2 regions of the Nakamurella sp. GG22 genome follow, and region 1 is predicted to be linked to the other one. Evidence: riboswitches for the same ligand, from Rfam matches in the RefSeq annotation. Region 1 holds a riboswitch; the other holds the start of a gene.
What was found. A riboswitch is a leader RNA that binds a small molecule or an ion and turns the genes downstream of it on or off. The one in region 1 is predicted to bind cyclic di-AMP.
Positions count from the first base shown of each region.

Region 1 (4,113 bases):
CATCGTCGGGCCGTGCTCCTCGATGGACTCGCGCAACCCCGGCCCGAACATCTCCAGCCGTCCGGGCACGACGTCGTACCGCAGCCGGGCGAGCCCGGGCGGCACGTGCGAACAGAGGATGTCGACCGGGCCGACCGCACGAACCGCGGCGGCGAAATCCTCGGCCGAGCGGATCAACGGCTGCCAGACCGAACTGGGCGGGCGGAACGGGTGGCCGGGCCGCGACGACCCACCGGCGACGAAACCGAGCCGTCGACCGGCGATCTCGACCACCTCGCCGTCGAGGTAGGGCTGCTCGTTGCCGGCGACCTCGTTCCAGACCGCAGCCACGTCGACATTGCCCAGGGTCAGCAGCGCATCGGGGCCGACGGCGTCCAGCACCTCCCGATACCGGGTGGCGACAACGTCGGTCAAGGTGCCGACCGGGTCGGGGATGCCCGCCCACAGGCGGTGATTCAGCTCGCGCAGCGCCGTGAAGTCGCCGGCCAGCCTTAGCGCGATGAACTCGTTCACCCGCCGTTCACCGAAGATCCGGCCCAGGATGCCGGCCGACGCGTCGTGATAATCGACGTAATCGAGCAGGTCGCCCAGCACGACCAGCTGCTCGGAGCGGCGCGCTACGTCGGCCAGGCCGTCGATGTTGCCGTGGATGTCAGAGACGAACGAGAGCCGCACAGTTCGCCAGGGTAAGCGGACTCAGCGGTTGACCTTGTGGCCGGTCGGGTTCGGGCCGGCCGCGGCGAGCGGCACGACCTTGATCGGCACGCCCGGCATCGAAGCGTGCAGCACCTTGCCGTCACCGACGTACATGCCGACGTGCGACACCGGTGAGTAGAAGGTGACCAGATCGCCGGGCTGCAGCTGGTCGAGCGGGATCTCCGGCAGTGCGTCCGCCTGCGCCGCGCTGTTGCGCGGGATCTCCACGCCGGCCTGGCGCCATGCCCACATCATCAGGCTCGAGCAGTCGAAGCTGTCCGGTCCCTCGGCCGCCCACACATACGGCAGGCCCTGCCTGCTCAGGGCTGCCTCGACCGCGATACCGGCCTGGGTGCTCGGTGCGTGCCTGGCCGCCCAGGCGGAGAACTCCGGCCCGGTCGCGACGGGGGCCACGTCGTCGGCGAGTCCACTGCGATCGCGCTGCGCCGCCTGCTCGGCCTGCCTGGTCTGCGCGGCGGCGTCGAGGTTCGCCGCCTCGGCACCGGCGACGGCGGCACTGATGTCCGCGGTCGAGAGCCGGGCGTACGCGAGTTGGTAGCCGGCGATCTCCTTGTCGAGCTTGGCCTTGCCGGTGTCCAGTGCGACCCTGGCCGCCTGGGCATCTGTCGTTGCCTTGTCGGCGGCCTTCTTCGCCCGCTCGGCCTGATCCTGTGCGGACTGTGCCGTGGCGCGCGCCTTGTCGGCCGCGGTGCGGGCGGCCAGCGCACCGGTGAGCGTGTTCTGCTGGTCTGTCGCGACCTGGCTGAGGGAGCTCGCCTGGTCGAGGTAGTCCTCCGGCGACGCGGCGGTGAGCAGCACGGACAGATCCGTCAGCCGCGCGCCCTGGAAGCTGGCGTTCGCGAAGGAGTCGACCTTGCGTTGGTAAGAGGCGACGACCGCGTCCGCCTCGGCAACCTTGCGTTGTTCGCCGGCCGTACGGTCCGCAGCCGCCTTCACCTTCGCGCCGGCCGCGGCAGCGTCCTTCTTGGCGGCTGTGACGGCTGCCTCGGCGGCCAGCACCTGCTCGTTGTAGGCCTCCGAACGCCGAGCGGCGTCGAGCCAGGCCTGCTTGGCCTCCTCGGCGGTGTTCGGTGCGGCGGGTGCCGGTGCGGCGGGTGCTGGTGCGGCGGGCGCTGCGGGTGCCGGTTCTGCGGCGGCGGGCAGCGCGGCCCCCATGCCGAGGACGACGGCCGACAGCAGAATCGCGCTGGACGTGCGGAAGGCGCGCAGGGAGTACCTGCTGTGGTGCGTCCTCACGGAGGGTGGGCCTTTCTTCCTTCGCCGCCGACCGGGTTAGCTGACGGATTCGGGCCAGGAAGTAGCCCTACCCCCGTCGGTCGGCGCAGGCCGCCGGCGGGCGATTCACCCCACTGCAATCTGGGTCCCCGGTTCGAGGCCGCGCAGGAGCGCGGCAACATCGATTAGGCAGTGACCATGGGGGCGCCCTCGTGGCGATCCGCAATCCAAGGTCACGATGAGGTTACGATCCCGCGTCGGTAGCAGGCAATACCCGAATGGGCCTTGAGCGTTCTGGTGCAGCGTGCTGCGTCATCATTGAGCACGAAACGATTACGGCTTGTGACTGATCTCACCGCTCGATCGTGGATCGGTCACGATGACAAAAGGGTGGCCAGCCGGTTCGCCGACCGGTCCCAGTTCCATTCCCTGCCCACCCAGGCGCGACCGTTGGCGCCCCACTCGGCCGCACGACCCCGGTCGGTCAGCAGCGCCGTCGTCGCGTCGGCCACCGCGACGACGTCCCGGCCGTTGACGACCAGGCCGGTCACGCCCTGCCGGACCGTTTCCGGCGCGCCGCCCGAGCTCCCGGCGATCACCGGCAGACCGCTTGCTGATGCTTCCAGGAAGACCAGTCCCAGGCCCTCCACGTCCAGTCCCGATCCGCGCGTCCGGCAGGGCATCACGAAGACGTCACCGGCCGTGTAATGACCGGGCAGATCGGGCCACGGCACCCGGCCGGCGAAGACGACCCGCTCGGTGAGCGCCAACCGGTGCACCAGGCTCCGGAGCCGCCCGCCGTTCGGCCCGTCCCCGACGATCAGCAGCCGGAGGTCGGGCACCTGTCGCGCGATGGCGGGCAGCGCGCGGATCAGGGTGTCGTGACCCTTGCGGGCGACCAGCCGGGACACCGAGACCAACAGCGGCGCGGCGCCGAAACCGTACCGGGCGCGGACCGCCTGCCGGGCCGCGGGATCGGGCCGGAAGGTGTCCACCCGGACCCCGGGCGGCAGGTACTCCAGCGCTGCGCAGGGCCCCAGCGCGGCGGAGATCCGCCGCCGGGCGTAGTGGCTGACGAACGTCAGGACGTCATTGGCCCGGCCGATCCTGCGCAGTGCCTGCCTGCCCACCGGGACCATCGACCAGCCGACCTCGTGTCCGTGCGTGCTGGCCACCGTCCGGACGACGCCCTCGGGGCGCAGCGCCGGCGTCAGCAGACCGAGGGGTGCCGCCGCTCCGTACCAGACCGCACCGATCCGGTGTTCCCGGACGAGTTCGACGGCCCTTCGCCGGACGTCCCCGCCCGGCAGCATCAACGGACCGGGATGCCGATAGATCGGAAACGGTTGCCGCGCATCGAATTCCGCGGCACCGGACCAGTGCGGGGCGTAGACGACCAGCGAATCGGTCGGCAACCGCTCCGCCAGAGATTGAACGTAGGACTGGATCCCACCCGCCCGTGGCGGGAAGTCGTTGGTCACCAGCAACGTTCGCCGCACGGAGTGCAGAGTAGCCCCGGGCGGCCGGACCGCGGGTCAGCCGACCCGGTGGCCCGTCGGGTTCGGGCCCGCCCCTTCGACAGAGGTGATGTAGACCGGGCGGGACTCGGTGGAGGCGTGGATGACCTGGCCCCCGCCGATGTACATCGCGACGTGGCTGACCGGCGAGTAGTAGGTGACGAGATCGCCAGGCTGCAGCTCACTCAGTGACACCTGGGGCAGACCTGCCTGGCCACCGGAGGTCCGCGGGATGGTGACCCCGGCCTGCGCCCAGGCCCATGAGGTCAGACCGGAGCAGTCGAACGCGCTCGGACCGGCCGCGCCGTAGACGTAGGCCGACCCCTCCTTGGACAGTGCGGCGGCGACAGCGGCCGACGCCGCGGAGTTGCCGGACGGTGCGGCGGGTGCCGGCGCGGGTGCCTCGGAGGAGGGCTCGGCCGCCGGTGCTTCGGCGGGAGCCTCCTCGGCAGGAGCCTCCTCGGCCGGGGCCGCCTCGGCCGGGGCCTCTTCGAGCGGGGCGCGATCGGCCCGGTCGGCGGCGACGGGCGCGGGCGCCTCGGCAGCTGCCTGCTCCGCTGCTGCGGCTTCGGCGGCGGCCGCTGCGGCCGCTGCCGCTTCCTCGTTCGCCCGGCGTTCGGCCTCTTCGGCCGCCTGCCGCTCCTGCTCGGACAGCGACTCGTAG
Region 1 is NZ_JBRIIO020000022.1:34,838-38,950, forward strand. Features, by position in the region: gene ACVBEQ_RS20030 (metallophosphoesterase family protein) at 1-675, opposite strand, end outside; gene ACVBEQ_RS20035 (NlpC/P60 family protein) at 697-1,953, opposite strand; cyclic di-AMP (ydaO/yuaA leader) riboswitch at 1,964-2,134, opposite strand; gene ACVBEQ_RS20040 (glycosyltransferase family 4 protein) at 2,307-3,431, opposite strand; gene ACVBEQ_RS20045 (C40 family peptidase) at 3,468-4,113, opposite strand, start outside.

Region 2 (4,113 bases), on a different contig from region 1:
GCCGCCACGCGTTGGCCGCTGCCGCGATGCCGACCCCATAAAGGGTCCCCAGCACACTACCCAGCTCTTGGGCCGCGCCGACGACACCCAGGGCGGTCGAGCGGCGGTGCTCGGTCCAGAGATCGGCGACCAGCGCCATGGTGATCGGCAGCAGCGCGCCGCCGGCCAGCCCTTGCAGCACCCGGCCCGCGACCAGCACCGGAACCTGATCGGCGACGGCGGTGACAGCGGACCCTGCCGCGAACCCGACAAGGCACAGTTGGAGCACCGGCCGGCGGCCGAGCCGATCGGAGAGCTGCCCGAGCAGCGGCATCCCGGCCACATAACCCAGGAGGAACCCGGTGACGATCGGCGTCGCCCGTTCCAGCCGGTTCACCGGGATGCCGAGGTCGCGCACCATGTCGACCAGGACGCCGACCACCACATAGGCGTCCAGCGCTGCCAGCAGGACGGCTGCGCCAGCGGCGCTGATCGCGAGCCGGCGGCGGCCCGTCACCCCGGTGGGCTGATCGTGACGGGCTCGTTGAACTCGGAGAGCTGCACCGTGATGGTGGCCGGCGTGCCGCCCGCGCCGTTCACGGTGAGCTTCGCCGACGTCAGCAGCGAACCGGACATGGAGATGGTCAGGACCGCCGTCACATCGGTCGTGATGCCGGGCACCAGGCCGGCCGCGACGGCGGCCGGGACCGTCCCGCTGACCTGCCAGGCGTCACCCTCGGTGCCGGTGATGGACGCGTTTTGCACCGAGGACAGCACGGCGGCGACACCTGTCTCCGGATTCAGCAGGACGGACGGGTCGTAGATGTTGCCGGCCAGTGCGGACGGCACCTTGGCGAAGCCGCCGGTGGCGCCCTTGAGATAGAGCTCGCCGCTGACCAGCGCGAACTCGACTTCGACGAGCTGGCCGAATTGGCTGATGGTGCCCGATCCCTGGGCGTCGCCGGTGGCGGTCAACTGACCCTCGGCCTGCTGCACGGGTACCGCGGGCAGCTCCCCGTCGACGGTGAGGACGAAACGTGCGCTGGTCACCGCCGCCATCGCCGCGGCCGAGTCGGTCAGCAGGGTGTCCACGGACGGGGTGACCGCGGTGGGAGTGGCGGTGTCCGTGGTGGACGTGCAGCCGGCGACCGCCAGCAGGAGCGCCAGGCAGACGGTGATCACGATCGGTCCGCCCGCTGCCCGTTGTGCCGCCTTGGTGATCATGGTCGGGATCGTATCGGGCTCGCCACTCCTAGCCCTGTTCCGGAGAACGCCAGAGGCGCCGACCGCCGGTACGACAGCGGTCGACGCCTCTGGATGTCATCCGAGGGGTGGGATGACGGCAATGTGGTGTCTTGGTGCGGTGGTGCGGTGATGCGGTGGTGCGGCTCAGCCGAGGCGCAGGACCTGGCCCGGGAAGATCAGGTCCGCATCGGAGATGACGTCGGCGTTGGCCTTGTACAGGGCCTCCCAGCCGCCGTCGACCCCGTTGGTCGACGCGATCTTGAACAGCGTGTCGCCCTGGGCGACGGTGTAGGTGCCGTCCGCTGCGCTGGCCGGGGCAGCGGCCGGCTCGTTCGAGCTGGAGTCGCTGCTGCTCGAGTCGTCGCTGTAGCTCGCATCGCTCGAGCTCGAGTCGTCGCTGTAGGTGCCGGCGTCGCTCGACGAATCGGTCGACTCGGTGCTGCTCGAGTCGTTGCTGCTCGAGTCGTTGCTGCTCGAGTCGTTGCTGCTCGAGTCGTTGCTGCTCTCCAGCGGCGCACGGGTGCTGCGATCCGCAGCCTGCGGCGCGTCGTTGCTGGCGGGCGCGCTGCCGGCACCCGAGTTACCGCCCGGGGCCTCCTGGCCACCGGCATGGGCGCAGGCCCAGGCTCCCCAGCCCTGGCCGGCGAGGGTCTTCTCGGCAACGGCGATCTGCTGCTCGCGGCTCGCGAGGTCGGCGCGCGGGGCGTAGTCCTGGCCACCGTAGGCATCCCAGGTGGACTGCGAGAACTGCAGGCCGCCGTAGTAGCCGTTGCCGGTGTTGATGGACCAGTTGTTGGTGCTCTCGCACTGGGCAACTGCATCCCAGGTCGACTCGGGGGCGGCAGACGCCGACCCGGCGAAGCCGAGTGCTGCGGCGCCGGCGACAACGCCGACGGTGGCTCCGCGGAGCGCGTACACGCGTGCTGCGGAGGGCTTGCGGTGGCGTCCGGTGAGACGTCGGTTCATGGTGTGTGTTCCCCTAGCTGCGCCTGCGAGGTGAGCTGTCGGGTTCGGGCGCGACGCATCCGTGGTGGTGACCGGATGTGTGCAGGGGATCGCCCGTCCAGCCCCGCTGGTCAGAGTCCAGTGGGCCGGATTAACCCCAAGGGAGCCGTGGCTCCCGCAATAGTGGTTTCCCCGCTGCTGTCCAGGCCTTTCCTGTTCGTGGGTCTCCGGGACAAATAGGACAGCACTCGGCGCGAGTCCCGGAGGTTTTCGTGGTAGGACCAGTGCGATACACCGGCCGATCCAGACCATACGGACGGCTCCTGTGAAGTCCAGAGGCCGAATACCGACATAACGGAATGATAACGATCACCCATGAGCCGAGAAAAACCGCGTTTCCGCAGATTGCTTGGGGTGCACCAGGCACGCGTGGTCTGCCGTGCTCTGGACAGCAGATTTCGCCGAATTTCACCCGATCGGGGGAACGTCAGCCTGGTCTCGGGAGCTGTTGCGCGGCACGGGGTCACAGCTGATCACGCGGTCGGCCGGGCAACGACCCGGCTGACCCAAACCCATCCGCTCGGCCGTGATGCACCGGGCCGTGATGCACCGGGGCGCCACGCAGCGGGCAGTCATGCACCGGGCCGTCATCCATCGCGACGCAACCACTCGTTGCACCCCGCTCACCGAACCGGAGCCGACAACTGATGGCCACTGCCCCGCGCAGCACTGTCGACAAGCTGCTCCCCGGACTCGCCCAGTTCCGGGGCTACCAGCGCAGCTGGCTCCGCGGGGACATCGTGGCCGGCTTCACCGTCGCCGCGTACCTCATCCCGCAGGTGATGGCCTACGCCGAACTCGCCGGCCTCCCGCCCGTGGTCGGCCTGTGGTCGATCATCGGACCGCTCGCGGTGTACACGTTCCTCGGGACGTCCCGCCAGCTGTCGATCGGCCCGGAGTCGACGACCGCCCTGATGACGGCCGTCGCCCTGATGCCGATCGCCGCCGGTGATCCGGGCCGGTATGCCACCCTCGCCACCACCCTCGCGCTCGCCGTCGCGGGACTCTGTTTCCTGGCCAGGTTGGCCAGGCTCGGCTTTCTGGCCGATCTGTTGTCCAAACCGGTGCTGGTCGGGTACATGGCCGGCGTCGCGGTGATCATGATCGCCAGCCAGCTCGGCAAGATCACCGGCGTCAACGTCACCGGTGACGAGTTCATCCCGCAGATCGAATCGTTCGTCGCCGGCATCGGCGGCATCCACGGGCCGACGCTGGTGATGGGCCTGATCCTGGTGGTGATGCTGTTCGCCTTCAAGCGGCTGATCCCCACGCTTCCGGGGCCGCTGATCTGCGTGGCGCTCGCCGCAGTGGTCACCTGGGTGTTCGCCCTGCAGGAACGCGGGATCAAGGTGGTCGGCGACGTCCCCGTCGGGCTTCCGGTGCCGTCGCTGCCCAGCCTGGCCGACATGGCGATCCTGATCGTGCCCGCGCTCGGCATCACCCTCGTCGGTTACACCGACAACGTCCTCACGGCACGGGTTTTCGCGGCCCGGGCCGGGCTGGAGATCGACGCGAACCAGGAGTGGACCGCACTCGGCGCCGGCAACGCCGTCGCCTCGCTGTCGAGTGGCTTCCCGGTCAGCTGCAGCGGCAGCCGGACCGCACTGGGCGCCGCGGTGGGCAGCAAGACCCAGCTGTACTCGATGGTCATGCTGGGGTTGATCATCCTGACCCTGGTGGTCGCCGGCCCGTTGCTCGCCCTGTTCCCCAAGGCCGCGCTGGGCGCGCTGGTCATCTTTGCAGCGGTCAGCCTGATCGACGTCAAGGAGCTGCGGCGGATTGCCAAGTTCCGGCACAGCGAGCTCCTGCTGGCAGCGCTCACGACGGTCGCCGTGCTGGCGCTCGGCGTGTTGTACGGGGTGCTGGCAGCGGTTGCGCTGTCCA
Region 2 is NZ_JBRIIO020000014.1:123,794-127,906, forward strand. Features, by position in the region: gene ACVBEQ_RS15500 (MFS transporter) at 1-496, opposite strand, end outside; gene ACVBEQ_RS15505 (LppX_LprAFG lipoprotein) at 493-1,203, opposite strand; gene ACVBEQ_RS15510 (transglycosylase family protein) at 1,369-2,190, opposite strand; cyclic di-AMP (ydaO/yuaA leader) riboswitch at 2,197-2,388, opposite strand; gene ACVBEQ_RS15515 (SulP family inorganic anion transporter) at 2,877-4,113, shown strand, end outside.
Region 2: it holds a riboswitch for cyclic di-AMP, as region 1 does, so the genes downstream of both, ACVBEQ_RS15510 (transglycosylase family protein) here and ACVBEQ_RS20035 (NlpC/P60 family protein) in region 1, are expected to answer to the same signal.